DNA from 4 places in the Mycobacterium florentinum genome. Region 1 is predicted to be linked to each of the others. Evidence: predicted binding sites of a transcription regulator. Region 1 holds the regulator's gene; each other region holds the start of a gene.
What was found. The regulator LexA, encoded in region 1, represses DNA repair genes until DNA is damaged. The targets are predictions, from matches to a motif close to CGAACANNTGTTCG.
Positions count from the first base shown of each region.

Region 2: cofD (2-phospho-L-lactate transferase) is a predicted target of LexA. The motif match lies at 1,382-1,395, and genes of this name have one in related genera.
Region 3: G6N55_RS11465 (error-prone DNA polymerase) is a predicted target of LexA. The motif match lies at 1,931-1,944, and genes of this name have one in related genera.
Region 4: ruvC (crossover junction endodeoxyribonuclease RuvC) is a predicted target of LexA. The motif match lies at 3,274-3,287, and genes of this name have one in related genera.

Region 1 covers NZ_AP022576.1:1,498,584-1,503,546, forward strand. The annotation lists gene G6N55_RS07045 (peroxynitrite isomerase) at 1-64, opposite strand, end outside; gene nrdR (transcriptional regulator NrdR) at 70-534, opposite strand; gene G6N55_RS07055 (LysM peptidoglycan-binding domain-containing protein) at 694-1,182, opposite strand; gene lexA (transcriptional repressor LexA) at 1,478-2,179, shown strand; gene G6N55_RS07065 (LGFP repeat-containing protein) at 2,199-4,586, opposite strand.
Region 2 covers NZ_AP022576.1:2,325,849-2,330,811, forward strand. The annotation lists gene G6N55_RS10870 (DUF3499 domain-containing protein) at 1-330, opposite strand, end outside; gene G6N55_RS10875 (metallopeptidase family protein) at 504-926, shown strand; gene G6N55_RS10880 (WhiB family transcriptional regulator) at 938-1,309, opposite strand; gene cofD (2-phospho-L-lactate transferase) at 1,600-2,589, shown strand; gene G6N55_RS10890 (coenzyme F420-0:L-glutamate ligase) at 2,586-3,938, shown strand; gene G6N55_RS10895 (Eco57I restriction-modification methylase domain-containing protein) at 3,949-4,963, shown strand, end outside.
Region 3 covers NZ_AP022576.1:2,455,750-2,460,712, reverse strand. The annotation lists gene otsB (trehalose-phosphatase) at 1-385, opposite strand, end outside; gene G6N55_RS11470 (wax ester/triacylglycerol synthase family O-acyltransferase) at 427-1,794, opposite strand; gene G6N55_RS11465 (error-prone DNA polymerase) at 1,958-4,963, shown strand, end outside.
Region 4 covers NZ_AP022576.1:1,371,005-1,375,967, forward strand. The annotation lists gene G6N55_RS06325 (hypothetical protein) at 1-492, opposite strand, end outside; gene G6N55_RS06330 (DUF1304 domain-containing protein) at 611-997, opposite strand; gene ruvB (Holliday junction branch migration DNA helicase RuvB) at 1,006-2,064, opposite strand; gene ruvA (Holliday junction branch migration protein RuvA) at 2,061-2,675, opposite strand; gene ruvC (crossover junction endodeoxyribonuclease RuvC) at 2,672-3,253, opposite strand; gene G6N55_RS06350 (DUF4178 domain-containing protein) at 3,397-4,008, shown strand; gene G6N55_RS06355 (DUF2617 family protein) at 4,018-4,530, shown strand; gene G6N55_RS06360 (DUF4247 domain-containing protein) at 4,527-4,958, shown strand.

The DNA.
Region 1 (4,963 bases):
GACCGGCCCAGGTGCCGAGCAGCGGCGCGAGTGCCTCGAGATCGGGATGTAAGTCGGTGGGCATGCGGGTCAGCTCGGAGTCGTTACTTTGCGGTGCTTGCGCAGCGCCGCGATCTCGCGTTCGAAATCGTCGGCCGACGAAAAGGACCGGTACACCGACGCGAAACGCAGGTACGCCACCTCGTCCAGGTCGCGCAAGGGGCCGAGGATCGCCAGGCCGACTTCGTGACTGGGGATTTCCGGCGAGCCGGCCGCACGCACGGTGTCTTCGACCTGCTGGGCCAGCAGGTTCAGCGCATCCTCGTCGACCTGACGGCCCTGGCACGCGCGGCGCACGCCCTTGATGACCTTTTCGCGGCTGAATGGCTCGGTGACACCGCTGCGCTTGACGACGGCCAGCACCGCGGTTTCTACCGTGGTGAAGCGTCGCCCACACTCCGGGCAGGACCGCCTGCGTCGAATGGCTTGGCCTTCATCGGTTTCCCGAGAGTCGATCACCCGGGAATCGGGATGGCGACAGAACGGACAATGCATGACCGCTCCTTCGCTGTGCCGGCAACTCGGAAGAACACTCCGAGCGTACCCGGGCGCTCCCTCGCCGGGCCAACGCAGCTGCCACACGGACGCTGCCGCCGACGGGCGAAACGAGGAGCCTTGGCGTAGAGCGGTTTTCGCACCGCACGGCGGGCGCGGTCAGCCGACCGGCGCGATCAGGGTCTGACCGGCCGCCAACGCCGGCGAGCTCAGGTTGTTGAGTTCGCGGATACGGTCGGCGACCTGGCGGGCCGGCGCCTCCGGCGCGACCCGATGTGCCACGTCCTGCAGGGACTCGCCCGGCTCCACCTGCACGACGGAGAGCCGGTCCGGCACTGGAGCGGCGGCGGAGTCGCCGTTGGCGATCTGACCGAGGTTCGCGACCAGGCCCAGCCAGAGCGTGATGATTCCGGCCATCAGGGCCAGGCCCACCGTCGTCCCCAGCGTGACCGGGCGGCGGCGGTGCGGCGCGGCCGACATCGAGACGCCTGTACCGCGATAGCACATCGGCGCTCCGGCCGGCCGTGACTGCACGGACCGGCGGGACCGTAGCACGCGCTCCTGGTCGTAGCGAGGACGTGCAACCAGCCCGTCGCTCGGGCGCCGCACGTTGCTGGTCCGCGGTGAGACTGTGTGCATGAGCGTCATGTGCGTTCCTCCGGTCAACTGATCGTCGCTCGTGTGTTCGACACTATCGCTCGTGTGTTCGAAATCCGAACATTTGAGCAAAGCGTGTCGCACGAGCAAAACGCTAGACCACGGCACCGACAACTTGTCCCGGTCGCTATCGGTGCCATGCAGCACAAGTACCCGGTCTTTTCACGAGTTACACCATTGTTATTCGTGGAGTGCCGCGGATCACTCTCCCGTGGAACCCGAGGTGGCGACACGCCAGTCGAACACATGTTTGATTCTCGGGTTACAGCAGGCTACATTCAGTGCCATGAGCGACAGCAACGACACCTCGGCAACCGGCTCCAACGCCCGGCTGCATGCCGTGGATTCATCGCTTACCCAGCGGCAACGCACCATCTTGAATGTCATCCGCGAGTCGGTGACCACCCGTGGATATCCGCCGAGCATCCGGGAGATCGGTGACGCCGTCGGGCTGACGTCGACCTCCTCGGTGGCGCACCAGCTGCGCACCCTGGAGAAGAAGGGCTTCCTGCGCCGCGACCCGAACCGCCCGCGGGCCGTCGATGTCCGCGGCGCCGACGACGCGGTCGCGGCCGCACCGGCCACCGAGGTCGCCGGATCCGACGCGGTGCCGGAGCCCATCTTCGTCCCCGTGCTCGGCCGCATCGCGGCCGGTGGACCGATCCTGGCCGAGGAGGCCGTCGAGGATGTCTTCCCGCTCCCCCGCGAGCTGGTCGGCGAGGGCACCCTGTTTCTGCTCAAGGTGGTCGGCGACTCGATGATCGAAGCCGCGATCTGTGACGGCGACTGGGTGGTGGTGCGGCAGCAGAACGTCGCCGACAACGGCGACATCGTCGCCGCCATGCTTGACGGTGAGGCCACCGTCAAGACGTTCAAGCGTGCCGGCGGTCAGGTGTGGCTGATGCCGCACAACCCGGCGTTCGATCCCATCCCCGGCAATGAGGCGACCGTGCTCGGCAAGGTCGTGACGGTGATCCGCAAGGTCTAGCGCCGGGAAGTCCGGCGCGTCAGTCGGCCTTCACGAAGCCGTTGACCAGCGCGGCTTCCTCACTGGACAACCAGATCTCGGCCAGCGTGTCGTGGTAGAGGTCGCTGTCCGGGGTGTAGTAGAGGCCGAAGCGCGCACTCGCCTTGATCGGATAGCCATCGGGTATCTGGTACGGGTCTTCCAACGGCATGTGAATCGTCGGGCGCCCGGCCGGGCTGAGCGCACCGATGGCCGCGACCGGCGCGATGTCCACCTCGTCGTCGTCCGCGGCGGCCGCGTGCCGTCCGGCTCTGCGTGCGACGCCGGACGCGGCGCCGAGCGCAGCGGCCAGGCTGGATGCGGCCCCACCCGTGGTGGCGCCACCGGCAGCGGCGGCACCGGCCGCACCGGCAAGATCCGGCGGCGTATGCGCCACGGCGACATCGGGATACGCGGGCTCCGGCTCTTCGGCGGGATAGGCAGCATCGGGATGGGCGGCGTCGGGCGGGGTGTGCGGGACAGCCAGGTCGGGATAGGCCGCCTCCTCCTCGCCGGCACCCGGATAGCCCGCCTCCGCATAGGCGGCATCCTCGTCCGCGAATTCCGGATAGCCCGCCTCGGCGGCGACGGCGTCGGCGTAGTCGTCCTCCGCGATGACCTCCGGATACGCGACCTCGGGCACCTCGGCGGCTTCGGGGTAGCCGGCTTCCGGGAGCTCGTCGGCGTAGCCGGCCTCGGTCAGGTCATCCGCCGACACCACGGGGATGGAATCGGTGTCGACCGAGTCGGGATCCCGCTCGTCGACCGCTAACTCATCCCACTCTTCCTCGGATACCGGCCGGGCCGCCTCGTCGTACCCCGCGTCCTCGTCCAGGTCGGCCGATTCGGGTCCGTGCGGCCACCTGGCGCGCGGCACGTCGTCGATGTCCCGGTGATCCGGTGCGTGCGCGTCGCTGAATGACAGGTGTTCGGTGGAGCTATCGCCGTATTCGGGTCCCCAGCGCGGCTCGCCCGCGTCGTCATAGCCGCCGACGTCGACGTCGCGCTCCAGGTCATAGGGTGCGCTGTTGCGACCGGCGCGATGCTTGCGCCACCGCAACGCCACGAACACCGCCAACAGCACCAGAACCAGCAGCGGGACCAGGGCGAACAGGTACCACCAGCTCCAGGTGAACCACTTCTTGGCGTGGGGAGGCATCGCCGAACCGCTCGGCTGGTTCTGCCCCGACACCTGTAGGCCCGACAACAGCGGAGCCAGGTTGGCCGGGTCAGTGGAGAAGGTGTTCTTGGCGCGGTTCCACGAGATCTTGCCGCCGGTGAACTTCTGCGAGATCACGTCGCCGTCGACGGTCTGATCGCCGACCGGCGCGCCCAGCTTTCCGGTGGGGCCACGCAGCTTGTCCCACGCGGCCTTCATGGCGCCGCGCACGACGAACGCGCCGTGATCGGACGTCCAGAAGATCACCGGCTTGTCGGCCGCCGAGAACGTGACGATCCGGCTGTTGGGGCTGATGCCGCCGTCGGACTCGTTGGCGGTCGGGAATCCGAGGTCGCTGCTGACCGGGCCACCGACGGCCTCGTACTTCGCCAGGATGTCGCTTTCGACGGCGGCCGCGCCGGTGGCCGGGCTGAAGAACACCTTGCCGCCGGCGAAGTTCTGGACGATGCCGTCGCCGCCGATCGGATTCTGACCGCCCTGCTTGGCGCCCAGCGGACCGTTGACGCCGCCGGCCGCGCGCCAGGCCATGTTGATGGCCGCGCCGGGATCGATCGCTACCTGCAGGCCCTTGAGCTGGTCGGCCAAATTCGCTGGCTCAGTGGTGAATTCCTTGGTCTTGCGATTCCAGGAGATCTGGCCGTTGCTGAATTTCTGCGAGGACACCTCGCCGTCATAGGTCTCGTCGGAGACCGGGGCGCCGAGCACACCGCCGGAGCTGCCGAGTTTGTCCCAGGCGGCATTCAGGGCGCCGCGCACGACGAACGCGCCGTGATCGGGCGTCCAGTAAATGACCGGCTTGTCGCTGGCCGAGAACGTCGCCACCCGGCTGTCCGGGCCGGCCAGGCCGGGCACCTCGTTGATGGTCGGAAAGCCCAGATCGCTACCGGCCGCACCGCCGAGCATGTCGTACTTTTCCAGGATCGGGCCGTAGATGAATTTGGCACCGGTGGCGGTGGTGAAGTACATCTTGCCGCCGTCGAAGTCGCACACGAAGCCGTCGGCGACCGGGTAGACATCGCCCTTGCGGGGTCCGAGCGGTGAGGTGTCGCCGCCGGCCTTGCTCCACTCGGCCATGATGGCGGCTTCGGCGTCACCGATCGGGGACGCTGAGACGGTGGGTGCCAACAGCACAACGGCCAACGCTGTGGTCGCCACGCTGATCAGCGCCCGACCCGCGAGCCTGCGCACTTGACCTCTCTTCCCGTTCACCAAGCCTCCCAGCCGACGGATATGCCCTTATGTATGGCCATGCCCGTACCCTGCGGCCCCTGCGAGCGGTTGGTATCCCAAACGCGGGCTACGAACCCCACCGAGTTCGTATTATCGCCGGGCTCGCATAACTTTGCTCCAGCGAACGAGAAATACGAAGGCAATTCGCGAATATTACGAAAACGGAGACCACTCCGATGTCGAAATGATGCGGGACGACGATCGTGTCGCGACCGATCTTGTCCCAGAACACCCCAAGGGCGGGTGATTACGCGCTCCACGGAGCCGAAGGACATGCGCCGACCACACGCGAGGTGCCGACTATCCACTCGAGCAAAGGAGCTATTCATGGGCAACGACTATTTTGCCGCAAATCC
Region 2 (4,963 bases), 830 kb from region 1:
AAATCCGTTCAGCGGCATGCCGGTGCCGCCCGCGTACGGTACGGCCGCCTCGGCGGAACCGCCTTCGCGCACGGCGTCGGCGAGCGCGACCAGGTCGTCTTCGTCGGGATTGGTGGGCTCCGAATTAAGCGGGCCGGCGTGGCGCACCAGCTCCCATCCGCGGGGCGCGGTGATCCGGCTGGCGTGGCCGACGCACAAATCCCACGAATGCGGCTCGCGCGCGGTCGCGAGTGGGCCTACGACTGCCGTCGAGTCCGAATAGACGAACGTCAAGGTCGCCACGGCGTAATGCGGGCACCCGGGCCGGCAGCAGCGACGGGGAACGTTCACGTCGGAAAGGCTATCGTGCGAAAACGCCGCCGAAGCGCCGGACACGCGCAACCGTTCGGCGCACGATGTCCAACCGTTACCATCGGCGCGTGGGTGATTCGCGCAGTTTCCCGCGGAACGGACGGCCGTCGGGCCGAACGCCCGGGCACCGGGCAACTCGGCGCGGCCGCGATATGCGCGGGCCTTTGCTGCCGCCGACGGTGCCGGGATGGCGCAGCCGGGCCGAGCGATTCGACATGGCGGTGCTGGAAGCCTACGAACCTATCGAGCGACGCTGGCAATCTCGAGTGTCGGAACTCGACGTCGCTGTCGACGAGATTCCCCGCATCGCCGCCAAGGATCCCGAAAGCGTGCAGTGGCCGCCCGAGGTCGTCGCCGACGGACCGATCGCACTGGCCCGGCTGATCCCCGCCGGGGTCGACGTCCGGGGAAACCCGACGCGGGCACGAATTGTCTTGTTCCGCAAGCCCATCGAACGACGCGCCAAAGACACCGTCGAACTTGGCGAGTTATTGCACGAGATTCTGGTGGCTCAGGTGGCCATCTATCTCGACGTAGAACCCACGGTCATCGACCCGACGATCGACGACGAATAGGTTTTGTCGGCTCAGATGATGCCGCGCTTGAGGCGGCGGCGCTCACGCTCGGAGAGACCACCCCAGATGCCGAAGCGCTCGTCGTGTGCCAGGGCGTACTCCAGGCACTCATGACGTACCTCGCAGCCCAGGCAGATCTTCTTGGCCTCGCGGGTCGACCCGCCCTTCTCCGGAAAGAAGGCCTCGGGGTCGGTCTGCGCGCACAGCGCGCGGTCCTGCCATTGGTCCGGAGTGAGTTCGGCCTCGGGCAACGGCTCGGGCTCGAATGCTATTGGCGCATCAGGGACCACGGTCAAGTGGGGCCGTGAAATCGGCGCCGGCGCGGAGCTGATCGTGGCGCGCTCAGCGCTTGGCATGACGCCCCGTAGGTGCTCGTAAGACATGCGTCGTACGCCTCCTCAGCTTGGTCTTTGAGAGAGTGGTTGTGTCCCGCTGTTCTGATGTGACAGACAATTCGAACAAGTGATCGAATCTCGGTCTGCGACACCGGAACCGGCCGGCCAACCGGGAATGACACTGATGTGATTAGACACGGGTTATTCTGCCGGGTCAAGCGTTTCGGCGATTTTCCATACCATCTCGTGATCAATTTCCGGCGTTTCTGTTATTTCGCCCCTTCGGCGTGTCCGTCACAAAGGCTCACCAAAGTCCCCGGCCGGTACTGTCGTCCGATGTGAAGGTCACCGTTCTGGTCGGCGGGGTCGGCGGCGCCCGGTTCCTGCTGGGTGTTCAACAATTACTCGGACTGGGTCAGTTCGCAGCCGGGGGACAAGATTCCGGCCATGAGCTGACCGCCGTCGTCAACATTGGCGACGATGCCTGGATTCATGGGGTTCGGGTTTGTCCGGATTTGGACACCTGCATGTATACCTTAGGTGGAGGCGTAGACCCCGAGCGCGGGTGGGGCCATCGGGACGAAACCTGGCACGCGAAAGAGGAATTGGCACGCTACGGCGTGCAGCCGGACTGGTTCCAGCTCGGCGACCGCGATCTCGGCACCCACCTGGTGCGCACCCAGATGCTCAACGCCGGCTACCCGCTCTCGGCGATCACCACCGCGCTGTGCGACCGTTGGCAACCGGGCGCACACCTGCTGCCCGCCAGTGACGACCGTTGCGAAACCCATGTGGTGATCGCCGATCCGGCCGACGACAGCCGGCGCGCGATCCACTTCCAGGAATGGTGGGTGCGCTACCGCGCCCAGGTGACAACACACAGCTTCGCGTTCGTCGGCGCCGAAACGGCCAGCGCCACAGCTGAAGCGGTCGACGCCATCGGCGGCGCCGACATCATCTTGCTGGCGCCGTCCAATCCGGTGGTGAGCGTCGGCGCGATCCTGGCCGTCCCGGGTATTCGCGGCGCGCTGCGGGCGGCTTCCGCGCCGATCGTCGGCTACTCCCCCATCATCGGCGGAAAGCCGTTGCGCGGCATGGCCGATGCCTGCCTCGAGGTGATCGGGGTCGAGTCCACCGCGGAGGCGGTCGGCAAGCATTACGGCGCCCGCGCGGCCACCGGGATACTGGATTGCTGGCTGGTGCACGAGGGCGACCACGCCGACATCGACGGCGTCGCGGTGCGCGCGGTGCCGCTGCTGATGACCGACCCCAAGGCGACGGCCGACATGGTCCGGGCCGGACTCGACATTGCGGGCGTGGCGCCGTGACCCGTTCGCCGAAAGAGCATGGCACCGCCGCGACGGTCGAGATCCTGCCCGTCACCGGGCTTCCCGAGTTCCGCCCCGGCGACGATCTCGGCGCGGCAATCGCCGCCGCCACGCCGTGGCTGCGCGACAGCGACGTTCTGGTGGTCACCAGCAAGGTGGTGTCCAAATGCGAGGGCCGGCTGGTGGCGGCGCCCGAGGACCCCGAGGAGCGAGACGAGCTCCGGCGCAAGCTGGTCGAGGACGAGGCCGTGCGGGTGCTGGCCCGCAAGGGTCGCACGCTGATCACCGAGAACCGGCTCGGGCTGGTGCAGGCCGCCGCCGGGGTGGACGGATCCAACGTCGGCCGAAGCGAACTCGCGTTGCTGCCGGTCGATCCCGACGGCAGTGCGGCGGCGCTGCGCGCGGCACTGCGCGAGAAGCTCGGCGTCGACGTCGCGGTGGTGATCACCGACACCATGGGCCGGGCGTGGCGCAACGGTCAGATCGACGCCGCGATCGGGGCGGCGGGTTTGGCTGTGCTGCACGGCTATTCGGGCGCGGTCGACGAGCACGGCAACGAGTTGGTGGTCACCGAGATCGCCGTGGCCGACGAGGTGGCCGCCGCGGCCGATCTGGTCAAGGGCAAGCTGACCGCGATGCCGGTGGCCGTCGTGCGCGGGCTCACCGTGGTCGATGACGGCACCACCGCCCGGCAGCTGCTGCGGCCCGGTCCCGAAGACCTGTTCTGGCTCGGCACCGCCGAGGCCATCGAGCAGGGACGCGCACAGGCGCAGCTGCTGCGCCGGTCGGTGCGCCGGTTCAGCGACGAGCCGGTGCCGCCGGAGCTGATCGAGGCGGCCGTCGCCGAGGCCCTGACCGCGCCGGCCCCGCACCACACCCGCCCGGTGCGGTTCGTCTGGCTGCGCACCGCGGCCACCCGGACGCGACTGCTCGACCGCATGCAGGACAAGTGGCGGACCGACCTTGCCGGTGACGGCAAGCCCGACGACGCGATCGATCGCCGGGTGGCGCGCGGTCAGATCCTCTACGACGCGCCCGAGGTCGTCATCCCGATGCTGGTGCCCGACGGCGCCCACACCTATTCGGATGCCGAGCGCACCGAGGCCGAGCACACCATGTTCACCGTCGCGGTCGGAGCGGCCGTGCAGGCGTTGTTGGTGGCGCTGGCCGTTCGGGGGGTGGGCAGCTGCTGGATCGGCTCGACGATCTTCGCCGCCGATTTGGTCCGCGCCGAGCTGGAGCTGCCGGGCGATTGGGAGCCGTTGGGCGGCATCGCGATCGGCTACGCCGCGGAGCCCGGAGGGTTGCGCGACCCGGTGAATCCCGGAGATCTGCTGATCCGCAAGTGATACTGACCCGGTGAAGACGTTCGCGGGCAAGGCGGCGGCATCGGCCGACAAGGTCCGCGGCGGGTACTACACGCCGGCTTCGGTGGCCCGATTTCTGGCAGCCTGGGTCCGCGAGGCCGGTACCCGGATCGTCGAACCCTCGTGCGGCGACGGCCGAATCCTGCGCGAGCTGGCCGCGCTCAGCACCCAGGTGCGGGGCGTGGAACTCGTGGCCGGCGAGGCCGCAAAGTCGCGAGCGTTCGCTCCCGTCGACACCGCGAACCTGTTCACCTGGCTGGCCGACAACGAGGCCACCGGTTGGGACGGGGTCGCGGGCAACCCGCCCTACATCCGATTCGGCAACTGGGCGTCGCAGCAGCGCGAGCCGGCGCTGGAGCTGATGCGGCGCGAGGGTCTGCGCCCCAGCCGGCTGACCAATGCCTGGGTCCCATTCGTCGTCGCGAGCACGGTAATGGTGCGCGACGGCGGACGGGTGGGTTTGGTATTGCCGGCAGAATTGCTGCAAGTCGGTTATGCCGCACAATTGCGCGAATTTCTGCTCGCTCGCTACCGCGAAATCACTCTGGTCACATTTCGGCGGTTGGTGTTCGACGGCATCCTGCAGGAAGTCGTGTTGTTCTGCGGAATAGTCGGCGCGGGTCCCGCGCGGATTCGCACGCTGGGTCTCACCGATGCCGACGCCCTGGACGGCGCCGACCTCGACGTCGAATCCGCGCCCGCCCTGCTGCACGAACAGGAGAAGTGGACCAAATACTTCTTGGACCCCGCCGCGATCGGACTGCTGCGGATGCTCAAGGGATCCGACACGATGACACGGCTCGGGGACATCGCCGACGTCGACGTCGGCATCGTGACGGGCCGCAACAGCTTCTTCACCTTCACCGATGCGCAGGCCGACGAGCTGGGCCTGCGGGGCCACTGCGTCCCGCTGGTCTCGCGCAGCAGCCAGCTGTGCGGCCTGGTCTACGACTCCGATTGCCGGGCAAGCGATGTCGCGGCCGGCCACCGGACCTGGTTGCTCGACG
Region 3 (4,963 bases), 960 kb from region 1:
AGTCCGGGTCGTCGACGATGTCGGACAGCGTGCCGTCGAAATCGAAGAACACCGCCGGGCGCCGGATCTCCTCGTCGAGGAGGAGCGATGCGTCGGGAAGCTGCGACATGCGCCGGTCCCCGGTGCGTACGGTGATGTCATTCCAGGCGTCGGGGGCCCCTACCTCGATGACCAACGCGAAGCCGCCATCGCGCGCGGCCGTCGCCACCGCCGCGTTCGACGCAACGACGACACCGCGCCCCGACCGGGTGTCGCCGTCCGAGCCGAAGGTGCCGGTGCCGACACCGGCATCGCGCAGTTGGACGATCAAGGCTTGCGGTGCGTCCAGCCCGGGGTCAAACAGCACCACGTCGTGGCGGCGCGGGTCGATGGTGACCGATGGCATTGATCAACCCTCTCACGGTGAGCAACGCCGCCCGGGTGGGGTCAGTGGCGCGCTCGCGCGGTCGGGTGACCGGCGGGTACGCCATTGGGCAGTGCGCGAGTCCGGCGCCTGCGGCGATCCTTGGTGAACAGCAGGACGGAGTCCTCGCTGAGCGCCGTCAGTCGCGCCATCTCCCGTTCGATCCCGGTGGCGAGCTGCTGGAGTTCGGGTGCGGCGTCGTAGTCGGCGGTGATCCCGAAGATCAGTTCGTCGCCGTAGCTCAGCACCGCGACCCCGCTGGACAGCTGCGAAGCCGTCGGCGGGATCGGCAGCAAGCGTTCCACGGTTGCGCCCATCAGCTCCAGCCGGTGCCGTGGGCCGGGGGCGTTGGTGGCCAGCGTCACGATGCCAGGTTGTGGTAGTCGGCTCAGTGCCAGTCGAACTGCCTTGGCGCACAAGGTAAACGGCATGGAGCTGGTGGCCAGTCCCTTGATGCTGGGGCCGGTGTTCTGCTGCTTGGGCTGGTTCAAGCTGCTGTGCACAATCCGCAGTCGCTGCACCGGATCGTCGTGCTCGACCGGGAGATACCGCAGCTTGTCCGAGATGTCGTCGGCCTTCTCCAGGGTGCGCAGCGAACCGGCGCGCGGTTGTTCGCCGCGGTGCAGCAGCACGGCCCGGAAGCCCTCGGTGATGGCGGCGAGCGCGACGTCGTTGGTGGTTACCCGGAACTTGCCGCACACCGCGTCGACGGCGGCGAGAGGTACGCGCACCGTGCTGTAGCACCGCATGGTGACCGCGGGGCCGGCCGACGATATGCGTGCCGCCGACCAGACCGTCTCGGCCAGGGTGCTCGTGACGGTGCTGGCGACGGTCGTGGCTTGCCAGAGCGCGTTGGCCCAGCCGGGCTGGCGGTCCTGCGCCGAATCATTGGCGGTTTCAACGTGATTGGCGAACATTTCGCTGTCGGAGTCGTCACAGAGCCGGGTGAGCAAGTGGGCCGCGGGAGTGGCGTCGGCGAGGTAATGGTGGACCTTCATCAGGATCGCCCATTTGCCCCTGAGCCCCTCGATGACCCAGCACTCCCACAGCGGCCGGTCCAATTCCAGGGGACGTTCCAAAGCGTGGGCGATCGCCCGCGACAGGTCGGCCTCGTCGCCCGGGCGGGGAACCGCGACCCGGCGCAGGTGATGGGTGAGGTCGAAACCCGGATCGTCGACCCAGTGCTGGGTGCCGCGCAACGGATGCGTCCGCAACACCTGGGTGCATCGCGGGATCGACAGAATCCGTTCTGCCAGAATAGTTTTGAGCCGCCCTAGGTTGGGCACGACGCCGTTGACGATCGCGACCGCTCCAGTCGCCATGCTCGCCTGCCGATCGGGGTCCGCTGCGGCGAGGAAGCGCGTATCCAATGCTGTTGTCAGCTGTACCATATTCAATTCCCGCCCCTAGTTGCCCCGTACCAGTATCTGCCGCGGCACCCCCGTCGCGGTAGATCCCAATCCGTTAAGACTGTGTTTAGAAGTTGAAGTCGCGTTTAACAACCGCTTTAACAACTCTGCACGAAATCGAACATGTGTTCGATACACTGGATGCGTGGGCTGGTTTAATGGACCGCCGAGTTGGGCGGAGATGGAGCGGGTGCTCGACGGCAAGCCGCGCCATGCCGGCGGCCCGGCGGCAACCGAGCAGCCCGACGATGTGCCGTCGTCGCGCAAGCGCGGCAGCTACCAGCCGCCGAGCCGGCAGCGGGCTCGCTCGGCTGTCGCGTATGCCGAGCTGCACGCGCATTCGGCGTACAGCTTCCTGGACGGGGCCAGCACCCCCGAGGAACTGGTCGAGGAGGCGGCCCGGCTGGATCTGCGGGCGCTGGCGCTCACCGACCACAACGGCCTGTACGGCGCGGCGCGGTTCGCCGAAGCCGCCGCCGAACTCGACGTGCGCACCGTGTTCGGCGCCGAGCTGTCGCTCGGTACGCAGGCCCGGACCGAGCAGCCGGACCCGGCCGGCCCGCACCTGCTGGTGCTGGCCCGCGGCCCGGAGGGCTACCGGCGGCTGTCGCGGCAGCTGGCGGCGGCGCATCTGGCCGGCGGTGAGAAAGGCAAGCTGCGTTTCGACATCGATACGCTGACCGAAGCCGCGGGCGGGCATTGGCACATCCTGACCGGATGCCGTAAAGGCCATGTCCGCCAGGCGCTTTCCGGCGGTGGGCCGGATGCGGCGGCGCGGGCGCTGGCCGATCTGGTGGACCGCTTCGGCGCCGGGCGGGTCAGCGTCGAGTTGACGCATCACGGTCAGCCCCTCGACGACGAACGCAACGCCGCGCTGGCCGGGATCGCGCCCCGCTTCGGGGTAGGCGTCGTCGCCACCACCGGAGCGCATTTCGCCCATCCGTCGCGCGGCAGGCTGGCCATGGCGATGGGTGCCATCCGGGCCCGGCAGTCGCTGGAGTCGGCCGCCGGATGGCTGGCCCCGCTGGGCGGCTCGCACCTGCGGTCCGGCGAGGAGATGGCCCGGCTGTTCGCCCAGCGACCCGAGACGGTGACCGCCGCCGCCGAACTCGGCGAGCAATGCGCGTTCGGGCTGGCGCTCATCGCGCCGCAGCTGCCGCCGTTCGACGTGCCCGCCGGGTACACCGAGGACAGCTGGTTGCGGCAGTTGGTGATGGCGGGAGCGCGCGACCGCTACGGCCTGCCCGAGGCCGCGCCGCGCGCGTACGCCCAGATCGAGCACGAGCTGAAAGTCATTGCCCAACTGACTTTTCCGGGCTATTTCCTGGTGGTGCACGATATCGCCCGGTTTTGCCGGGAGAACAACATCCTGTGTCAGGGCAGGGGATCGGCGGCCAACTCCGCGGTCTGTTACGCCCTGGGCGTCACCGCGGTCGACCCGGTGGCCAACGAGCTGTTGTTCGAGCGCTTCTTGTCGCCGGCCCGCGACGGGCCGCCCGACATCGACATGGACATTGAGTCGGATCAGCGCGAGAAGGTCATCCAGTACGTCTACGACAAATACGGCCGCGACTACGCCGCCCAGGTCGCCAATGTCATCACCTACCGCGGTCGAATTGCGGTGCGCGACATGGCCCGCGCCCTTGGCTACTCGCAAGGCCAGCAGGACGCGTGGAGCAAGCAGATCGGCCACTGGAACGGGCTCGCCGACTCGCCCGACATCGAGGGCATTCCCGAGCAGGTGATCGACCTGGCCACCCAGATCCGGAACCTGCCGCGGCACATGGGCATTCACTCCGGCGGCATGGTGATCTGTGACCGCCCGATCGCCGACGTGTGCCCGGTGGAGTGGGCGCGCATGGAGAACCGCAGCGTCCTGCAATGGGACAAAGACGACTGCGCGGCAATCGGTTTGGTGAAGTTCGATCTACTCGGACTGGGCATGCTCTCGGCGCTGCACTACGCGAAGGACCTGGTGGCCGAGCACAAGGGCGTCGAGGTGGACCTGGCCCGCCTCGACCTCTCCGAGCCGGCGGTGTACGAGATGCTGCAGCGCGCCGATTCCGTCGGGGTGTTCCAGGTGGAGTCGCGCGCGCAGATGGCCACCCTGCCCAGGCTCAAGCCCCGGGTGTTCTACGACCTGGTGGTGGAGGTGGCGCTGATCCGCCCCGGGCCCATCCAGGGCGGGTCGGTGCACCCGTACATCAGGCGGCGCAACGGCATCGACCCGGTGGTCTACGACCACCCGTCCATGGAATCGGCGCTGCGAAAGACGCTGGGAGTGCCGCTGTTTCAGGAGCAGCTGATGCAGCTGGCGGTCGACTGCGCGGGGTTTACCGCCGCCGAGGCCGACCAGCTGCGCCGCGCCATGGGATCCAAGCGCTCGACCGAGCGCATGCAACGGCTGCGCGGCCGGTTCTACGAGGGCATGCGCGAACTGCACGGCGCCACCGACGAGGTGATCGACCGGACCTACGAAAAGCTGGAAGCCTTCGCCAATTTCGGTTTCCCGGAAAGCCATGCGCTGTCCTTCGCGTCGCTGGTGTTCTACTCGTCGTGGTTCAAGCTGCACCACCCGGCGGCGTTCTGCGCCGCGCTGCTGCGGGCACAGCCGATGGGTTTCTATTCCCCGCAGTCGCTGGTGGCCGATGCGCGCCGGCATGGCGTGCTGGTGCACGGCCCGGACGTCAACGCCAGCCTGGCGCACGCCACTCTCGAGAACGCCGGAACCGAGGTCCGCCTCGGGCTGGGCGCGGTCCGGCACATCGGCGACGACCTCGCCGAGCAGCTGGTCGAGGAGCGAAAAGCCAACGGCGCGTTCATATCTCTGCTGGACTTGACGAACCGGCTGCAGCTCTCGGTGCCGCAGACCGAAGCGCTGGCGACGGCCGGGGCTTTTGCCTGCTTCGGGACGTCGCGGCGCGAGGCGCTGTGGGCGGCCGGGGCCGCGGCCACCCAGCGGCCCGACCGGCTACCCGGAGTCGGGTCGTCGTCGCACATCCCGGCGCTGCCCGGAATGAGCGAGCTGGAGCTGGCCGCCGCCGACGTGTGGGCCACCGGTATCTCCCCGGACAGCTACCCGACCCAGTTCCTGCGGGCCGATCTGAACGCGATGGGGGTGGTGCCCGCCGAGGAGCTGCTCGGCGTGCCC
Region 4 (4,963 bases), 130 kb from region 1:
CGCGAGGGCTTCGATATCGCTGGCCAGTCGCACCGCCAGGCGCGCCAGCGCGATGCCGCCGACGAAGACGATGAACGCACCGAGACCGGAGAAGTACGAGATCTCGAGTGCGGCGCGCTTGCGGTCGGTCGCGGCGATCGGATCTCCGGCAGACCCGATCCCCAGCATCGGGGCGACCTCACCACCGATCACGAACCAGACGCCGGCGAGCACCGCCAGCCAGCCGCCCACAATCGCGGTGACCCTATTTCCGGAAAAGATCAGCAGCAGACCACCGAGTGCGGTGACACCGCCCGGCAACACCTCGAGCCAGCCGCGGGCCGGGGTCCATGCCCACTCTTTGTCGGGCGTGTAGGCGAAATTGAAATGCGGACCGACGAACGGTATCAACGCACCCCAAGCACCCAGAACGATCAGGATCAACCCGCATACCGCACCGCGGGAGCGTGGCATCCACAACCTGCCCGGATGGCCGTCTTGTGCGTAGTTCATTTACATCCCCCTATTGATGCCGGACTACTTCAGCACGGCGTGGATACCCTTGCCGTTCGCGGTTGTAACCTCCGGCAGTCCCTCGATGCCGTAGCCAGTGCGACGTGTGATGCTTGTGTTATGTAGCGAGGCCGATCACCAGCAGCACGATCGAGATCAACGGGAATATGCCCTGCGTCACGGCCGCCCGGGCCTTGTCCGGTGCCGACACCACGAGGACGACCGCGGCCGCGGCCATGGATCCGACGCCGGCGAAGACCAGCGCGGCGCCCACCGCCTGATGTCTCATCGCGAACTCGGCGATCCCTATGCCGGCGACGATCCCCAGGAAAAGGTTGTAAAAGCCCTGGTTGAAGGCGAGCAGCTTGGTGGTCTCCGCCTCCTCCGGTGTCGTGCCGAAGGCGGCGCGGGTACGCGGTGAGGTCCAGGTCAACGACTCCATCGTGAAGATGTAGACGTGCAGCAGCGCCGCAAGCGCGGCGAACGCCAATCCGGCGGTGATCATGGCGCCTCCTATTCAAACAGTCCGGGTTGGGCCAGGCCGGTGGCCCCGGCCGGCGGTGTCATACCCAGATGAGTCCAGGCCTGCGCGGTGGCCACCCGGCCGCGCGGCGTCCGCGCGACCATGCCGGCACGCACCAGGAACGGCTCACACACCTCCTCGACGGTGGTCGCCTCCTCCCCGACCGCCACCGCGAGCGTCGAAACCCCGACCGGTCCGCCGCCGAAGCTTCGGGTCAGCGCCGACAACACCGCACGGTCCAGCCGGTCCAGCCCGAGCTCGTCGACGTCGTAGACCTCCAGCGCGGACTTGGCGACGTCGCGGGTGATCACCCCGTCGGCCCGCACCTCGGCGAAGTCCCGGACCCGGCGCAGCAGGCGGTTGGCGATCCGGGGCGTGCCGCGGGAACGCCGGGCGATCTCCGCGCCGGCCTCGGCGCCCAGCTCGATGCCGAGGATCCCGGCCGACCGCGCCAGCACCCGCTCCAGATCGGCCGGCTCATAGAAATCCATGTGCGCGGTGAAACCGAAGCGGTCACGCAGCGGCCCGGTCAGCGCGCCGGACCGGGTGGTCGCACCGACCAGGGTGAACGGCGCCACCTCGAGCGGAATCGACGTTGCCCCAGGGCCTTTGCCCACCACGACGTCGACCCGGAAGTCCTCCATGGCGAGGTAGAGCATCTCCTCGGCCGGCCGGGCGATGCGGTGGATCTCGTCGATGAACAACACGTCGTGCTCGACCAGGTTCGACAGCATCGCGGCCAGGTCGCCGGCGCGCTCGAGCGCGGGCCCCGAGGTGACCCGCAGCGAGGACCCGAGTTCGGCGGCGATGATCATCGCCAGCGACGTCTTACCCAACCCCGGCGGCCCGGACAGCAGGATGTGATCCGGCGTGCCACCACGGTTTTTGGCGCCCTCGAGGACCAGCTGCAACTGTTCGCGGACCCGCGACTGGCCGATGAACTCCCGCAGCGACCGGGGCCGCAGGCTGACGTCGATGTCGCCCTCTCCGACGGTCAGCGCCGGGGACAGGTCGCGATCGGCATGGTCCTCGGAATAGTCGTCGCTCATTTGGACTTGCCCAGCAACGAGAGCGCGGCCCGCAACGCGTCGGAAGTCGTTGCCTGCTCGCCCTTTTCGCGGCTGGCCGCCAGCACGTTGTCGGTGGCGTCCTCGGCCTGCTTGGCCGCGAAGCCCAGGCCGACCAGCGCCTCGATCACCGGGCCCCGCACCGCGTGGCCATTGAGACCCGCGCCCGCCGGCGCCGCCGCGGGCGCGCCGGCCGCATAGATCTTGTCGCGCAACTCGAGAACCATGCGCTCGGCGCCGCGCTTTCCGATGCCGGGCACCCGGGTCAGCGCGGTGACGTCGCCGTCGGCCAGCGCCTGGCGCAGCGCCGCGGCGTCGTGCACGGCCAGCGTCGCCATCGCCAGCCGCGGCCCGACACCCGACACCGACAGCAGCGTCAGGAACAGGTCGCGGGTCTCGCCGTCGACAAAGCCGTACAGGGTCTGTGAATCCTCGCGCACGATCATCGCGGTGATCAGGCGGGCTTCGCTGCCGTGGCGCAGCGTCGCCAGCGTCGACGGCGTCGCGTTCACCCGGTAGCCGACGCCGCCGGCTTCGATCACCACGTGATCGAGCGCCACCTGCAGCACCTCACCGCGCACCGAGGCGATCATCGGCCCGCTCCCGCCTTGGCGGCCTTGGCCTTCGCCGCCAGCTTGGCGCGATAGGTCTGGCGCTGTTGCGCGGCCATCGCCTCGGCCGTCGCCATCCGGGCAAGCATCGGCGCCCTCCAGCAATGGCAGATGGCCAGTGCCAGCGCATCGGCCGCGTCGGCCGGCGTCGGTTTGGCTTGCAGCTCAAGGATTCTGGTGACCATCGCGGTGACCTGAGCCTTGTCGGCGGTGCCGTTGCCGGTGACCGCGGCCTTGACCTCGCTGGGGGTATGGAAGTGCACGTCGATGTCGCGTTTGGCCGCCGCCAGCGCGATCACGCCACCGGCCTGCGCGGTGCCCATCACGGTCGACACATTGTGCTGGGCGAACACCCGCTCGATCGCGATCACGTCGGGATGATGCGTATCCAGCCAATGCTCGACGGCGTCGCTGATGGTCAGCAGTCGTTTGGGCAGCGCGGCATCCGACGGGGTACGGACCACGTCGACATCCAGCGCGACGATATTGCGGCCGCGCCCGGTTTCGACCACGGACAGCCCGCACCGGGTCAGTCCGGGGTCGACGCCCATCACGCGCATAGCATGCTCCAACCTAGTACCGAACAGCTGTTCGATAGCGTAGCGGTCGGCCCCGACGCCACCGGACAGGACACGCGGACCCGGCAAAAGCTGTTAACTTAAGCCGACATTCGCTCCACCGCCGCGGCGACGGGAGGCCCTGGGTGGGAACAGTGCTGGTAGTGCTGGCCGCGGTGCTGTTCATCGCGTCCATCGTGGTGCTCGTCATCGCGTCGCGGCGGCCCAAGGCTCGGGCTGCGCCGCGCGGGCGCCGCGACCCCCTGTCGTTCGACGCGATGCCGCAATTCGGGCCCCGCCAGCTGGGTCCGGGCGCCATCGTCAGCTATGGCGGCATCGACTACGTGGTCCGCGGGTCGCTGACGTTCCGCGAGGGACCGTTCGTGTGGTGGGAGCACCTGCTGGAGGGCGGCGACCTGCCGACGTGGTTCGCGGTCGAAGAGGACGACGGGCGCCTCGAGCTCGTCATGTGGGTCACCCGCAAGGACATCACGTTGCAACCCGGTGACCAGTATCTGGTCGACGGGATGGCGTTTCACGAGACGGAACGCGGCCGGGCCTCGTACACGACCGAGGGCACGACGGGCCTGCCGGCCGGCGGCGAGATGGAGTTCGTCGACTGCGCCAACGCCGACCAGAGCGTGCTGCTCTCCTTCGAGCGCTGGGCGCCCGGCACGCCCTGGGAGATCTCGACGGGCAAGCCGGTGTCGCCGGGCGAGCTCACCGTCTACCCGGCGCCCGCGCCGGGTACCGCGTAGGTCCGCGCGGTGCCGCTCTATCAGCTCGCCGTAGCTCCGGCCGACGTGTCCGGGAGCAGGCTGCGGCTCGCACTCAACGCGCCCGCACCGCCGCTGCTGGCCAGCCATTCGCTGCGGCATCCCGATGGCGGCGCGCTGCGGCTCGGGGTGCTCGGCGCCTCCCACCTCGTCACGATCGAGCACGCCGCCAGCACCTTCTCCGAGCAGGTGTCCTGCACCGCCGACAGCGAGACCGGCAAGCTGCCCGAGCACGCCGAGGCCTCCGGGTACTCGCTGGAATCGGCCACCGCCATGCACGACGAAGCGACGTTTCGCCGGCTGGCGCGCGAGCTGCGCGAGCGGTGCCGAGCCGAAACCTGTTGGCTCGGCGGAACATTCCCCGGCGATGACGCCGCACTGACCGTGCTGGCCGCCGAACCCGACGGCCCGGGCTGGCGCTGGCAGACGTGGCACCTGTACCCGCACAACCCTCTTGGTTCCGGCGGTGAAGTGGTCCAGACCGCGAGCCGGTGGCGACCGTGAGCCGCAAACACCTGTTCTGGCTGGCCGGTGGGCTCGCCCTGGCGTCGGTGGTGTCGCTGATCATCGGAATCATATTGCTGCAGAAGGATATTGGGAAGTACATCGCGAGCAACTATCGAGAGTACGCTCGCGACGTCAACGGGACGCGCTACCTGTGCAGCGGATCGCCCGATCAGGTGGCCGACACGCTCGCGGACTATCAGGAACCCGAGGCCCGCGCCGACAACGACAACAACGACTACCTGCGCTACAGCGACAACATCGTGACCGTCGGCCCGGATGGCAACCACCCGTGCAGCATTCGCGTCGAAAGCCTCGGCGCCGGATACAGCCACGGCTCCTATGTCTTCCTCGGCCCCGGGTTCAGTCCCGGATCCCCGTCGAGCGGTTCCGGCGGCAGTCCCGGCGGCCCGGGTGGAACCAAATAGCAAAG